DNA from 2 places in the Sessilibacter sp. MAH3 genome. Region 2 is predicted to be linked to the other one. Evidence: predicted binding sites of a transcription regulator. Region 2 holds the regulator's gene; the other holds the start of a gene.
The links. The regulator FliA, encoded in region 2, starts transcription of late flagellar genes. The targets are predictions, from matches to a motif close to TAAAGTTATNNNNNNNNCGGCCGATANCC.

Region 1: the regulator FliA is predicted to act here: its motif matches at 5,650-5,678, upstream of pomA (flagellar motor protein PomA).

The regions. Positions count from the first base shown of each region.
Region 1 covers NZ_BAAGIE010000005.1:134,351-142,408, forward strand. Annotated here, with positions in the region: gene putA (bifunctional proline dehydrogenase/L-glutamate gamma-semialdehyde dehydrogenase PutA) at 1-499, shown strand, start outside; gene ACYQ2C_RS04915 (hypothetical protein) at 776-1,087, opposite strand; gene ACYQ2C_RS04920 (MmcQ/YjbR family DNA-binding protein) at 1,211-1,597, shown strand; gene ACYQ2C_RS04925 (N-acetyltransferase family protein) at 1,619-2,110, shown strand; gene dxs (1-deoxy-D-xylulose-5-phosphate synthase) at 2,285-4,228, opposite strand; gene ACYQ2C_RS04935 (polyprenyl synthetase family protein) at 4,311-5,195, opposite strand; gene ACYQ2C_RS04940 (exodeoxyribonuclease VII small subunit) at 5,238-5,492, opposite strand; gene pomA (flagellar motor protein PomA) at 5,726-6,487, shown strand; gene ACYQ2C_RS04950 (flagellar motor protein MotB) at 6,500-7,495, shown strand; gene ACYQ2C_RS04955 (PilZ domain-containing protein) at 7,509-8,058, shown strand, end outside.
Region 2 covers NZ_BAAGIE010000022.1:21,127-29,184, forward strand. Annotated here, with positions in the region: gene ACYQ2C_RS13535 (protein phosphatase CheZ) at 1-387, opposite strand, end outside; gene cheY (chemotaxis response regulator CheY) at 409-792, opposite strand; gene ACYQ2C_RS13545 (RNA polymerase sigma factor FliA) at 1,541-2,284, opposite strand; gene ACYQ2C_RS13550 (MinD/ParA family protein) at 2,287-3,114, opposite strand; gene flhF (flagellar biosynthesis protein FlhF) at 3,362-5,188, opposite strand; gene flhA (flagellar biosynthesis protein FlhA) at 5,247-7,475, opposite strand; gene flhB (flagellar biosynthesis protein FlhB) at 7,696-8,058, opposite strand, start outside.

The sequences.
Region 1 (8,058 bases), on a different contig from region 2:
TGAAAAAATTCAGAATCATATTGCAGAATTTAAAACTAAAGCGGTTACTCACTACACATCTGGCGAATACGATAAAGCCGTTTACAATAACGGTACCTTTATTACTCCGCATTTATTTGTGATTAATTCCATCAGCGAATTAAGTGATGAATGTTTTGGCCCCGTGTTACACGTTATAAAATATTCCGCTAAAAAATTGCCCGAAACCATTCAGCAAGCATTTTCAACCGGATTTGGTTTAACACTTGGTATTCAAACCCGTTTAGAAAGCCGTTGGCGAGAAATCTTTGCTCAGGCTCCCGTTGGTAATACCTACGTAAATCGTAACATGGTGGGCGCTGTGGTTGGATTGCAACCGTTTGGCGGACAAGGACTATCAGGAACAGGATTTAAAGCCGGTGGCCCGCGTTATTTATATCGCTTTGCCACGGAAAAAACATTAACCATTAATACCATGGCCATGGGTGGAAATACCGAGTTATTGAACTTGTCGGATTAACAATTAGTTATCGTAATTATTATAGGAACCTCTGATTAACTCATCCTTGATTTAATCAGAGGGAAGAAATTGAAAATGTGATTTCCAATTTCTTCACAATTTCAATCACTTACAGTTCTTGAAATTGGCGACACATCCTTGTGTCGCGAGAAACTCTAGGTTAATCAGAGTTTCCTATACCCATTTAATTGCTCTAAGAACCTTTGATTAACTCTTCGGTAATTTAATCAGAGGTTCTATTTTGTTTGTGTAATTTCCAGCTTTTTCTATTCCTTATTATGACGGCGTATTTTGTTCAAGCTGTTTCTTGCACACAACCTTTTCTTCGCCCAAGTTATAAATATTGTTAACGCCAACGTAAATTCCCGAAATTAAAGCGGTGGTTGGGTAGATGATGGGTGTTAGTAAAAGTCCTTCTATCGAGTAGTAGCTGTTGGTTTCTTTGGCGACGTCGATCACTCTTAGGGTTTTGCGATCGCTGGAGATTTCGCATTTGGCAACGTGCTCCGAGTCGCTGGTGGGTACTACTACGCAACCGTGTAGTGTGGCTAACACTAAAGTTGATAAGATTGTTGTTAGTTTTCGCATTATTGTTCTCATATATACGGTATGTTGGTCTTTTTAACGGAGCCAGCAAGGGTTTATGATTAAATCTTAAGCCAATTTTGGTTTGTAAGTTATCTTACTTGTAAATTTGAATGAGTAATACCGGTGAATTACGAAGAAGTGAAACACTATGCGCTGGCTAAACCAGAGACGAGTTTAGATTTTCCGTTTCAGCGTGATATTCCATTGTTTAAAGTCTACACAAAAATGTTTGCGTTGGTGTCGTGGCACAATGAGGTGGCTTGGCTGAATTTAAAATGCGATCCCGACCAAGCGTTGGCGTTACGGGATATTTTTAAGTCGGTGATTCCTGCCTACCACATGAATAAAACCCATTGGAATACGGTAATTTTAGATGGCAGTGTTCCGCGTGGCGAAATCGAACGTATGATCGATCACAGTTATGCCATGGTGGTGCGTGGTATGACGCGTAAAATGCGCACCAATTTAGAAATTCGTTATGGCGAGCCAGCAATTTATTGTGGCCAATAATTGATGTAATTCGGGTGCATAATGATCAGAGAAGCCACTGCAAACGATGCGCAATACATTGCCGATATCTACAATTATTATGTAGAAGAAACCTACATTACCTTTGAAGATATACCCGTCACTGAGCTGGACATTCGTTCGCGAATGGCGTCGGTACAACAACAGTCTTTGCCTTGGCTGGTTGCCGTTGAAGATTCTGAAGTAGTGGGATATGCCTATGCCACACAATGGAAAGAGCGATCTGCGTATCGGTATTCGTTAGAGTGTACGGTTTATCTTAAAAATGGTTGTGATGGTAAAGGATTAGGAACACAGTTGTATAAGGCGTTATTGGCGGCTCTAAAAGCACGGGGCACTCATTGCGTAATTGCGGTTATCAGTTTGCCTAACGCTAAAAGCGTTGCCTTGCACGAAAAAATCGGCATGGAAAAAGTCGCGCATTTTAAAGAGGTCGGTTTTAAATTTAATCAGTATATTGATGTGGGTTTTTGGCAGCTTATTTTAAGAGATTAGGGTTTTGTTTTAAGAGATTAGGATTTTGATGAGGGAATGATAATTTTTATCTCTGATTTCCGTTTCTTAGATAGCCAGTTTTTAGATATCAGTTTTTTAGGTGCTAGTTTTAAAAGATTTATTCTCTGATTAAGCCATAGTTTATTAATCAGAGAATAAATTTTTGTAGGTGATTTAAACGGCAGTTGGAGCACTTGCTGCATTAGCGGAATTTTTTTGCTGATTTAATTTCTTTAAACGTGCTTCAATATTTTGCGTTAATTTTTCGACACTTAAACCCGCTTCGTTAAGCAGTTGATCGCGTTTGCCGTGATCTTGGAAATAATCTGGCAGACCGCAATTTAATACGTTCACATCAAAACATTCCTGCTGGCAATATTCGTTAACCGCAGAACCAGCGCCACCAGCAATGGTGTTGTCTTCAATGGTTACCAACAACTCGTGGTTTTGCACCAACGAGGCAATAAGTGCTTCGTCGATAGGCTTAACCCAACGCATATCGCAAACGGTTGCGTTGAGTTTTTCTGCAACGGCGAGAGCGCGATCTAACAGCGGCCCAAAGCTTAAAATAGCGATTTTATTGCCAGATCTTACAACAACACCTTTACCAATTTCTGGGGTGGGTTGGAGTTGATCTAACGCAGCACCAGTGCCTGTCCCGCGTGGGTAGCGAACCGCGGATGGGCCTGTAAATTCAAAACAGGCTTTTAGTAGCTGTTGGCATTCAAACTCGTCGCTGGGTGCGGCGATAATCATGTTAGGAATGCAGCGCAAGAAGCTGATATCAAAACTACCGGCGTGGGTTGGGCCGTCTTCGCCAACCAAACCCGCGCGATCGATAGCGAAGGTAACATCAAGATTTTGCAAGGCAACATCGTGCACGAGCTGATCGTAGGCGCGCTGTAAAAACGTGGAGTAGATGGCAACGACCGGTTTGTAGCCTTCACAGGCAAGACCCGCGGCAAAGGTTACAGAGTGTTGCTCGGCAATGGCTACGTCGTGGAATCGCTCTGGGAATCGCTCTGCAAATTCCACCATACCAGAGCCTTCACACATGGCTGGAGTAATTGCCACGAGTTTTTCGTTTTGCTCGGCGGCTTGGCACAGCCAGTAACCAAAAACGTCTTGGTATTTGAGCTTTTTCGGCTTGTTGTCTACCTGTACCGGTGCGACTGAGGTTTTGGGTTCGATCTTATTTAACGCGTGGTATCCAACCGGATCTTGTTCGGCTGGAGCGAAGCCTTTGCCCTTTTTGGTGATAATGTGCAAAAGCTTGGGGCCTTTGAGCTTACGCAGCGCGTCTAGGTCGTGAATCAGCCGTGGTAAGTCGTGACCATCAATTGGGCCTATGTAATAAAAACCCAGCTCTTCAAAGAGGGTTCCCGGAGAAACCATGCCTTTAACGTGCTCTTCAGTCTTGCGAGCCAGCTCCCACGCTTGTGGAATTTTTGATAAAACTTTTTTGCTACCTTCACGAAAATCGGTGTAAAGCTTACTGGCCCAAATTTTCGAGAAATAGGTCGCAAGCCCGCCGACGTTGGGCGAAATAGACATGTTGTTATCGTTTAACACAACCAACATGTCGGAATTTAAGTGCGCAATATGATTTAACGCCTCAAACGCCATACCTGCGGTCATCGCGCCATCACCAATCACAGCAACCATTTTGCGGCGTTGATCTTCGGGTTCATTTTGTGCGGCCACGGCCATGCCAAGGGCAGCGCTTAACGATGTACTGGAATGACCCACGCCAAAGGTGTCGTATTCGCTCTCGGTGCGTTTGGGGAAACCCGCTAAACCGTCAAGCTGACGCATGGTATGCATGGATTCGCGGCGCTCGGTGAGGATTTTGTGCGGGTAGGTTTGATGACCCACATCCCACACCAGTCGGTCGTCTGGTGTGTTGTACACGTAGTGAAGGGCGATGGTTAACTCGACTACGCCGAGACCGGCACCAAAGTGTCCACCGGTTTTACCAACGGTGTACAGGAGAAATTCGCGCAACTGCTCTGCAAGTATCGGTAGTTCGCTCTCATCGAGTTGACGTAAGTCTTCGGGAGAGTTGATTCGATCAAGCAGTGGCGTTTGCGGGCGATGCAGCGGTATTTCTGTGAGCATAACGGCGTAATTTTCTTCACGGCAATAGGTTATTGTACCGAGCAAAACAAATACAAACTACTGTGACGTGCTGAATCGGTAATTAGTTACTTCGGTTGACAATATAACCTGAAAGGTTGCGCAGGTGATCGGCGCGGTAATCAAAGCTGCTAAGGCTATTCAATGCTTGATTATGGAGTTCTTTAGCAAACGATTGCGCAGCTTCAAGTCCTAGCAAGCTTACAAATGTTGGTTTATTCAACGCGGCGTCGGCACCCTTAGGTTTGCCTAACACGCTGGTCTCGGTTGTTACGTCTAAAACATCATCTTGGACTTGAAAGGCCAGTCCCACGGTTTGTGCGTAACGGCTGAGGTTTGCAAGCTGTTCATCATTTGCGCCAGCAACTATTGCGCCCATTCTCACGGCAGCGCTAATTAAGGCTCCGGTTTTGCACAAGTGCATTCGCTCCAGCTGTGGCTGAGTAAGAGTGCGATTGGTGGCGGTCAGATCAATGGCTTGGCCGATAACCATCCCCGATGCTCCGGAGGCATTGGCAAGTTCTTGCACTAAACGTACTTTTAATTCTGGGGCAATATCGAGCTCTGGGCTGGTGAGAATCTCAAAGGCGCGAGTTTGTAGGGCATCGCCCGCCAAAATGGCAATGGCTTCACCAAAGGCAATATGACAGCTGGGTTTACCGCGACGCAGATCATCATCGTCCATGGATGGCAGATCATCGTGTATCAAACTGTAAGCGTGAACACATTCTAGTGACGCTGAGATTGCATCTAATGCGTCTTCGTTATCGAAACCGAACGCTTCTGCGGACGCATAGGTAAGTACGGCACGCACGCGCTTGCCGCCGCCACAGGCGCTGTAGCGCATGGCAGAGATGAGTTGCGTGTCATCTTGAGTGGTTGCTGGCAACCAAATATCCAGGGCTCGTTCAACGCGAGCGCGACTGGTTTTTAAAAACTGCTGAAACAACGATGCGTGCCTTTAGACGGGTAAATTCGAATGACGGGAAGGTTAGTAAGAATCGTCGGAGTCGTCGAGTTCGTCGAAATCTTCTAATTTGAGCTGTCCTTGTTCGGCAACAAGTTTTTGCACTTTTTGCTCGGCTTCGGTCAAGCGTTGCTGGCAATCGCGAGTGAGCCTAATGCCACTTTCGAAAGCTTTTAACGATTCATCAAGGCTTAAATCACCAGATTCAAGCTGTTCTATGATGTTTTCTAATTCGCTTAATGCCGATTCAAAGTCAGGATACTTTTTGCGTGCCGCCATGAAACAGGTTCCTCTCTTCAATGGCCTGAACCCTAACCGACACCGCGTTATTGGTCAATTGGTGGCGCTTATTTTTAAGATTTCTGAACAAAACTTTCATCGTTAAAACGGCTATCTTCAAAATTCTTATCCTACCTATCGAATTTCTTCTTGGAATTAATGATTCTTCGATTTCAGCCGATGCCACATGCACAGAGTTACGTTTATCGACCTGCATTTATAAGGAGCTGCTTGTGGATCTAGCCACGATTGTTGGGTTATTGGGCGCCATGGGTTTGATCGTTGTCACCATGCTGATGAGTGGCTCGTTATCCATGTTCATTAATATTCCGTCGCTAGTGATTGTTGTCGGCGGAAGTATTTTTGCGGTAATGGCTAAGTTTGGTTTGGGGCAATTTTTAGGCGCTATGAAGGTAGCGGGTAAAAGTTTTTCTAACAAAATTGATGATCCCTCAGCGCTTATCGATGAAATTGTTGAACTTGCAGACGCTGCCCGTAAAGGTGGATTACTTTCGCTTGAAGGCAAGGAAGTTAGCAGTAATTTTTTACAAAGAGGGATTCAGTTACTGGTGGATGGCCACGATCCTGACGTAGTTCGTACCTTACTTTCTAAAGATCGAACACTTGCCGAAGAGCGTCACGCGGTAGGTTCGAAGATTTTCACTGCGATGACCGGTGTAGCGCCTGCGATGGGGATGATTGGCACCTTAATTGGACTGGTGGCGATGTTGGCTAACATGTCTGACCCAAAGTCCATCGGTCCGGCGATGGCGGTGGCATTGTTAACAACGCTCTACGGTGCAGTATTGGCTAACGGTTTAACCGAGCCTATCTCAGATAAGTTAGCCCTGCGCGCTGCCGAAGAGGCGATGGTTAAAAACCTCGTCATTGATGCTTTGCTGGCTATACAGGCCGGACAGAATCCTCGGGTCATCGATACCATGCTTAGAACCTATCTTCCTGAAAGTAAACGCGACTCTGGCAAGGATGAGTAGCGGAGATCAGTCATGAGTGATGAAGAAGAGCACAAATGCGACTGTCCGGCCGGTTTGCCGGCTTGGATGGGTACTTTTGCCGATTTGATGTCTTTGCTGATGTGCTTTTTCGTTTTGCTGCTATCGTTTTCGGAGATGGACGCGCAAAAATTTAAGCGTTTAGCGGGTTCTTTGGCGCAAGCTTTTGGTGTGCAAAATCGCCTTGATGTTACAGATCCACCAAAAGGTACCAGCATTATTGCCCAAGAGTTCAGCCCCGGTATTCCAGAGCCAACGCCGTTAAATGTGATCTATCAAAACACCAGCGATTTCACAGAAATGAGTTTAGAAGTGGAATGCCAGGCTGAGTACGATATAGAACAGGGTGAAATTAATCAGGATTCCGGCATAAAAACACGCATCAAGCAGGAGCTCGAAAAGCTGGTTGAAGAGGCGGTTGGTAAAGCTCAAAAAGAAGCCACAGATCTCGCAAGATCTCTGCAAAAGCAGATTATTCAAGGTGAAGTCGAAATTGAAACCCAAGGTAGGAATATCATTATTCGGATTCGCGAGAAAGGTGCGTTTCGTTCGGGATCTGCCGATTTGGCCGAAGAGTACTTCGATGTAATCAGCGAAATTCAAGAAGTCTTGCGCGACACTGAAGGTACGATATCTGTTGAAGGTCACACCGATAATATTCCCATAAAAACCAGCAGATTCAGATCGAATTTCGAATTGTCTTCTTCTCGGGCGGTATCGGTGGCTATGGAATTGATGAAAGGTGATGTTTTAAGTCGCAATCGGTTTGAAGTTAAGGGTTTTGCCGATACTAAACCCCTAACAACCAATGAAAGCGAAGTAGGGCGTGCGCGCAATCGTCGTGTAGAAATTGTTGTTCGCCAAGATATTGCCGATGGACTTTCTGAAGAAGACAAACAAATCTTAAAACAAGACGGTGGCGATATTTTACGTGAGCTCGATCTCGATCCAGACTATATATTTGACCTAAAACCCGACGAAATTTTTTAAGGGAGTTTATGTGATGTCCGAAGATCGCCGCCGTTATTTCCGCATTGATGATCAAATAGGTGTTTCCTACAAAATTATCAGTGAAAATGATTTATCGGGCGAGTTAAAACCGCTACGGGTTGCCGATAATTTTGGTGCGCTCAGAAAACTGAACAAAGAAATAGCCACAACACTGCAAGAAGTTAAATTGAAAGATCCTCTTGTGGGTAATGTATTAGAAGCACTTGATAAGAAAATAAACGTTGTTATTAACCAACTAGAAATGGATAACTTATTGGTACAACGCATTGCGCATCATGTTCATGAAGTTAATATCAGCGCTTGTGGAATGGGTTTTTATATTGACGAAGCTTTAGCGGAAGCCACGTTGTTGAGTTTAGATCTTATTTTAATTCCCGATAATATAAACATTGGCAGCTTTGGTAGAGTGATTTCTTGTGAATCTGTAGAAGATAAGAAATATTATGTAAGACTTGAGTTTTTTGGCATGAGCTCTGTTGATCAGGAATTGTTAATTCAGCACATTGTACGACGGCAAGGTTATTTAATTCGTTCAAATCTTA
Region 2 (8,058 bases):
CAATTGCGCCGACTCAGTAATGATTTCGGCAGCAATAGGCGCTGAAGCTTCAACGCGATCCATCGTTTTATCGGCGGCGTCTTGAGTTAATTTAAGAACGTAGTTAAGCCGGTCTGATGCATCGCTGATATGAGATTTATCCGACAACGTGGAGTCATTATCCGAATTTGCATCAACGTTAAAATTAACAATAGCGTTATGCAAAGCACGAGTTAATTTACCGACACTGTTAAAAATTAAGCTGTCGCGTTGTTGATTTAATTTCGATATCACTTCGCTTGCATCGTGATAATCTTCGTTCTGTAATTTCTCAAGCAACATTTGCGCAGCTTCACGAAGATCTTCGACTGCTCGATTCGGGTCTTTCGAGAATTGATTAGAATCCATAACTAAACCTGTGGAAATGAGTTAACCGACGCGATCAAAAATCTTTTCGATTTTTTCCTTTAGAGCTTGAGCCGTAAACGGTTTTACAACATAACCATTCACACCGCTTTGGGCCGCTTCAATAATTTGTTCCCGCTTTGCTTCGGCGGTCACCATCAACACCGGTAAACTGCTAAGACGTTCATCTGCTCTGACTTGCCTGAGCAACTCAATACCGGTCATTCCCGGCATATTCCAGTCCGTCACCAAAAAATCGAAATCGCCGTTTTTAAGCATCGGCAACGCCGTTTGGCCATCATCAGCTTCTTGCGTATTAGTGAACCCTAAATCACGCAATAGATTTTTAATGATCCGCCGCATAGTAGAAAAATCATCGACTATGAGGATTTTCATATTTTTATCCAATGTAACCTCCATAGGCCCTGGTCGAGGGAAACCGATTCAATACAAAGTCTAGTAGCAGTTTGTGCGGTATCCAGTTTTTTAAGGATAGCGATTACCAATATTCGGGTATTGATCAACCGCGGACATAATCTGTAGGGTTTAATGAAATCAAATACCTAAATCTTGTACAAAAAAAGCGTAATAACACTCAATCTGAATTTTTACTAAATAAATCTCTTTTCAATAAAAACCCGGTTGTTAAAACAAATTAGAATAAAGAAGCTCTGATTAACCTCGGCCTAGTCACCGCACCAGTTGCATTGATAACCGCGACACGATAAGCAATTGAAATGATATAGAAATTACACATTACATTTTCAATTTCGTTCTTCAGTAAAAATTACGACCGGGTTAATCAGAGATTCCTAAATATTCCTAGCTATAAATGTCACGCTCGTTCTTTAAAACTGTTTCTATAGGATAGTTTCGGCTTTAAACGACTTTTTTTTAGAATAAAGCAAAAAAATTATCTTAATTATTCAAAAGATTGGGAAAGCTACAAAATATTTAATTTGAATGGGATTTTGTTCAAGAAAAAAAGTCACGGTAAATTTGGCAAAAAATTAGAGGGGTCTGTCGTTATTCAGAATTGCCATTGAATAAAAGAGATTCGCAGAGAACCATGAAAGGCACAAACGGGTCACTATCTTTTGTCAGCGATTTAATTTAACCGAATAAATCGTTACTTATTTTTATGAATTCGTAATTATCACTCCGAAATTACCCAATCTTGAAGACGACCACGTAAACGCAGTGCAGCCTGACTGTGAATTTGACTGACTCGCGATTCACTTACGCCTAATATCTGCCCAATTTCTTTAAGATTCAGTTCTTCATCGTAATATAGCGCTAAAACCAGCTGTTCGCGCTCTGGCAGCGATTTAATCGCCTCGGCCAAGCATTTACGCAGATTATCTTTTTGCAGGCCTACAAATGGACTGAGATTACCATCGCTGGCACTGTCGTGCTCAATACGGCTGTCGTCTTCGCCTACGGCCTCTTCATAACTGAACAAGCGTGTACTGGTGCTATCTTGCAAAATCGCGTGATATTCTTCTAAGCTCACTTCCAATTCGTCGGCCACTTCTTTATCAGTCGCATCGCGGCCTGTGCGTGCTTCAATTTGCGCAATGGCGTCTTGAACGCGTCTGGCATTACGATGCACCGAACGCGGCGCCCAATCACCTCTGCGCATTTCATCCACAATGGCGCCACGAATGCGAATTCCCGCGTAGGTTTCAAAACTCGCCCCCTTACTGGCATCGTATTTTTGCGATGCTTCAATTAAGCCAATCATTCCAGCTTGAATTAAATCTTCAACTTGCACACTCGCCGGCATTCTCATCATCATGTGATGGGCAATACGTTTTACCAAACTCGCATACTGTTCTATGTCGATCGCCGGTTGAAGTTGCGCTTGATCATACATTGCTAATCCGTCCACAGCAGCCATAGTTAAACCTCCACATGTGCAGTATGCAAAAGCCGTTCAACGAAAAACTCCAAGTGCCCTCTTGGGCCACTTGGCAGCGGCCAACTTATGACTTTTTGAGCAATACCTTTAATTGCCTGGGAAGCACGACTGCGTGGCAGAGCGGTCATTAATGGCGTTTGTTTTTGTACGGCTTTACGTACGCTTTCATCAAAAGGAATATGGCCGAGATACTGTAATGTGACATCTAAAAAGCGATCGCATACGGTTTGTAATTTATTAAACAGGTTTTGCCCTTCGTTAACGGTACGCGTCATATTAGCAACCACCCGAAAACGCGATTGTTGATATTCACTGTTAAGTAGCTTAATTAACGCGTAGGCATCGGTAATGGATGAAGGCTCATCACACACGACAACAATGACTTCGTTGGACGCATTTACAAAGCTGACAACCGTATCTGAAATTCCCGCTGCGGTATCGATAACCAGAATATCCAATTGCTGATCAAGCGTATTAAATGCATTAATTAATGCGGCATGTTGCTGGGCGCTTAATTGCGTCATGTTTTGAACACCGGATGAGGCCGGAACAATTTTTATTCCGCCAGGACCAGTCAACAAAATATCTTGCAGATCACATACGCCATTTAATACATCCGCTATGTTGTGCTTAGCTCGCAAACCCAACAGCACATCTACATTAGCCAATCCTAAATCAGCATCGAGCAATACCACTCGTCTTTGCATTTCGGCCAAGGCAATGCTCAAATTCACTGAAAGGTTGGTTTTACCCACACCACCCTTTCCACCAGTTACGGCTATGACTTGAACAGGACGAGAGTAGCTCATACAAACTCCAAATAACTCAATATAATTATTGCTAAATATAAATGAAATCTAATCTATCTACAGCAAACACCGATCAACCTAGGGTCTCCCGGTGGCATAAAAAGATGTACCACCAATACCAACACAAACTATCTACAAATAAATACCGAAGCAGAAAACCCATTAAACTGTGTAAAACAACAAGCAGTATTTTTAAATTTAGCACAGACTTAACTAAGCACACGCTCTTGAGCGCCGATAAACACAGTTAGGCTTGGACTTTTTCGTAATTATTTACGTCTTCAGTAATCCCAAAATTAGCAGGGGCTAATTGAGCGGATTTTTTCGCCGGTGCAATTGCTTCTAATGCTTTGGCGATAAGTTTTTTGTGAACAGGGAACTCAATGTCTTTTGGCACATTTTGTCCATTTGTCAAATAAGCAATGGGTAATTTTGATTCTATGACACAATCTAAACTATCACCCAAACTGCAACACTCATCTAATTTGGTCAGCACCAACGCTTGCGCATCAAGATCGTTAGCAACACTTAATATGTTTTTTTGAAAAGCCTTTTGCGAATTTGTGGTCATGACAAATATTTTGGTAACAAAATCATGGTTTTTAAATTCGTTAAACCAAAGATTATTGTCCAAGTCACGAATATTAATTCCTGGGGAATCAATTAGAATCAAATCGCAATAGGTTAGCGAAAACAATGCTTCGTTCAACTGCCGGCCCGTAGTGACAACATGCAGAGGAATTTGCAATATATGCGATAAACTCTTTAACTGGCTTTGCGAACCCAAACGTTCATTATCTGTAGAAATAATAGCGATACCGTGGCGGCCGTGTTCCAAAATATGTTGGGTTGCGAGTTTAGCGATGGTGGTGGTTTTACCGGCTCCGGTAGGGCCAATAAAAGCATAGCGACCGCCTTGTTTAACAATATCAATAGTGCTTAACGGTAAATTTGATTTTAAATATTTTAGCGCTTTAAGCCAAACATCGCGGCCCGTTTCACCAGCTTTCATAACAACATGGTTTAACAGCTGGGTAATAAATTCTTCACCAAAACCCATCTTAGAAAAACGTTTTTCCAAAATCATTTGATAGCTTTTTAACGATCTCCCGTTACTCTGTTTAAGCTGCAACTCCAGAAGCTCACGCATATCATTAAGTTCAGATTGCAAGTTTTTAATATCACCCGAGTTATCAATAACCGTTGCCGTACGAACGGACTCCGGCGATCTGCTTGGCTTAGTTAAACTGTTTTCATTCTGCTGCGATAACTGCTGTATTGCTCGCTGTAGATTCTGATTAGACGGCGAATTCACATCTGCACTTTTTTCGTCTCGATGAATGACCGAATTGTTTAGGGAATTTTGTACCTCAGCAGAACTAGGGTTTTGACGAGATTTAACCGCATCGTGACTATTGTTAATCGTTGCCCGGTTTCTATTAACCGTTTCTTGATTACTGATATTGCCTTGCGGATTAGTATTTTCTTGACGGTTAGCGTTTTCTTGACGATTAGATTTGGCTTTTTCCAAAAAAGAGACAACATCTGCCATCGACGGCGTACCTTTTGAAAATAATTCGTCGATAATTTCATCGGCTTCACTACGATGTTTTGTGTTGCGTGATAAATTAACAACAGCGGCGGAACTTTTATAGCTAGAACGTTTCTGTACGGGATTAGAAGAATAACGTTGTGCTTGTTGTTTTTTCTGAGCATCTAATTGGCGAGATAAATAAGAGACATTTTCTTCTGCCTTGTTTGCAATGTTATCTGCACCGGTCATTTTTCGCCCTGACTCAGGTTTTTTACCGGAGGTTACATAACCTTCTGATTCGGTTAAAAAGGTAAATTCTCCAGTATCGGCTAAACCTTCGTATTTAGAAAAAACACTCTGATGGGACCCGGCATTGTCCTTAACGTCTAACCATTGCGTGCAATCATCAGCGGTCGCAAGTATTTCAACATATTTGCCTTGTTTAGTGTTCGATAAAATAACAGCATCTTCACCCAGTTCAGCGCGCACCATTTCAAGCGCCCTTCGCATATCAGCCGCTTTAAACCGTTTAACTTGCATAGATACCGCCTATTTATAGTGAAAACATCGAACAATTGCTAAAAATCTAGCGTCTATGTTAATGCTGTGAATTACCGTTATTGCCAGATATTCCGATTATGGTTCCCGAAACCGTTATGGATTTATTTTCTGGAATTTCTGCATAGGCTAAAACTGTTGCATCTACCGCTAAAGATCGACAGAGTTTTAAAAGTAAACTTCTGAGAACACCTGCCACGAGAATAATTGCCGGTTTATTGGCAATTTCCTGCCGTTGTAGATTCTCGCGAATTGATCTCTGCATTGCTTCTATTAACGCTGGCTCGATAAAACCTGTTTCATCAGCGCCAGTTTTTTGTGCCTGTTGATTAGCTTTGAGCAAAAGCTGTTCCAGCTCCGGTTGAAGGGTAATTACCGGCAATGCTTCATCACTTTTAACCAGTGCATAAATAATTTGACGACACAAGGCCACACGTGCAGCCGAGGTCAATTGTTCACTGTCGGTAGTTTTTTCACTGGCAGCCAACAAGGCTTCGCAGATGGAACGAAAATCTTTTATGGCAACGCCTTCTCGCAATAAATTTTGACACACCTTTAAAACGGCATTTAGCGAGAGTTTATCGGGTACCAATTCTGATACGAGTTTGGGCGATGTTTTGGCGAGTTGGTCTAGCAGTTTTTGAACGTCTTCGTGACCAATTAATTCATGGGTGTGTTTCAGTAAAATCTGATTTAAATGCGTTGCAACAACAGTACTAGCGTCAACAACGGTGTAACCTAAGGTCTGAGCTTCGTCTTTTTTGGTCAGATCAATCCATACTGCTGGCAAACCAAAAGCCGGATCTTTGGTGGCAATGCCGTCAATTTCACCAATGGTTTGACCGGGGTTAATAGCCAGGTCACGATCTGAAAAAATTTCGGCCTCACCCAAACAAACACCCATTAACAAGATCCGGTAACTGCTCGGCGAGAGATCGAGATTATCTTTGATATGAACACTTGGAATTAAAAAGCCTTTTTCCTGAGACAGCTTTTTTCGAATGCCTTTTATGCGTTTTAAAAGCTCTCCACCCTGAGGTTTATTCACCAGCGGAATTAAACGATAGCCGACTTCTAAACCAATTAAATCCACCGGCTGCACATCGTCCCAGCTTAACTCTGTATTTTCTGGTCGAGCGTCAATTATTTCGCCGCCTTCTTGATTGGGAAGTGAAGGACGATTACCGGGTGCAGCCGAAGAAGGATTATAACTACCGTCGGCAACTTCAAGTGTCTGCTTGTCTTTTTTATAAATAAAATACGCTAACACGCCACAAACAATAGCAAGCCCAATAAATGGCACATGAGGCATACCGGGAATAACACCCATTAAAAATAACACACCTGCTGAAACGGCCAAGGCTTTGGGAGAGTCAAACATCTGACTCAATACCTGCGAGCGCACATCCTCTGAACTGTTAACACGCGTAACCATAATGGCGGCGGCGGTTGATAACAATAGCGACGGAATTTGAGCGACTAAACCATCACCTATGGTTAATAAGATGTATTTTTCCAGCGCGTCGGTAAAGGTTAAACCGTGTTGGGCCATGCCTATGCCCAAGCCACCGATAATATTTATAAGCAGAATTAAAATACCGGCCACGGCGTCACCACGCACAAACTTACTAGCACCGTCCATAGCACCGTAAAAGTCTGCCTCGTTGGAAACTTCTTCGCGTCGAGTTTTTGCTTCTTCTTGATCAATTAAACCGGCGTTTAAGTCGGCGTCGATTGCCATTTGTTTACCAGGCATTGCATCTAAGGTAAAGCGTGCGCTGACCTCCGAAATTCGGCCAGCACCTTTGGTTACCACCACAAAGTTAATAATCATTAAAATAATGAAAACAACCAAACCAACCGCGTAATTACCACCAATAACCACTTCACCGAATGCCTGAATCACTTTACCGGCCGCATCGCCGCCCTCGTGACCATTGAGTAAAACAACACGGGTTGAGGCGACGTTTAACCCAAGCCTTAATAAAGTTGCTATTAATAATATGGTTGGAAAAACTGCGAACTCTAGTGGACGTAAGCTGTAAACGCTGACCAAAAGAACCACAATCGACAAGGCAATATTAAACGAGAAGAAGACATCCAATAAAAATGATGGTAATGGCAAAGTCATCATGCCAAGCATCATTAACAGTAAAATAGGTACGCCTAAATTACCGTTAATTATTGAACGGCCGTTAACATAAGCTCGATTAATAGAACTTCTGGTAATTTTCGGACGATTAACGCTTAAAAAACTGGGTAGCTGCATAGATTCTGACAATCAAAATATTGACGGTTTTAAAATAACAACAGCAATGCGCAATTAAAATACCAAGTGCAAAATTGTGATGACAATATTAACGCAGTTATTTTGAACAACAGGTCAGATAGACAAGCGGTGTAACCTTTAAAAAAGGCAGAACGTAAATACGATTTAGTCCGCAATTTTTAGTGGTATAAAAAGGCATTAGTATGGTGATGGTAAAAGGTTATTTATCGAACGTGTATTCTTTGGGTATGGGATACTTTTTGGGAGCTTTGGGCCGCTTGGCCTTACCGCGGCGATACTGCCGCAATTGAAAAATATACGCTAATACCTGTGCGACAGCCAAATACAAACCCGCGGGTATTTCTTTATCGACTTCTGTGGTGTAAAAAATGGCGCGCGTTAATGCTGGAGCTTGTAAAATTTCAACCGAATGAGCGTTGGCTATTTCTCTGATTTTAAGCGCAATAAAATCTCCACCTTTAGCAACGACTAGCGGTGTTTTCATGGTGGCAGGATCGTACTTAAGCGCTACCGAAAAATGCGTTGGATTGGTAAGTATGACATCCGCGGTAGGAACCTCTTG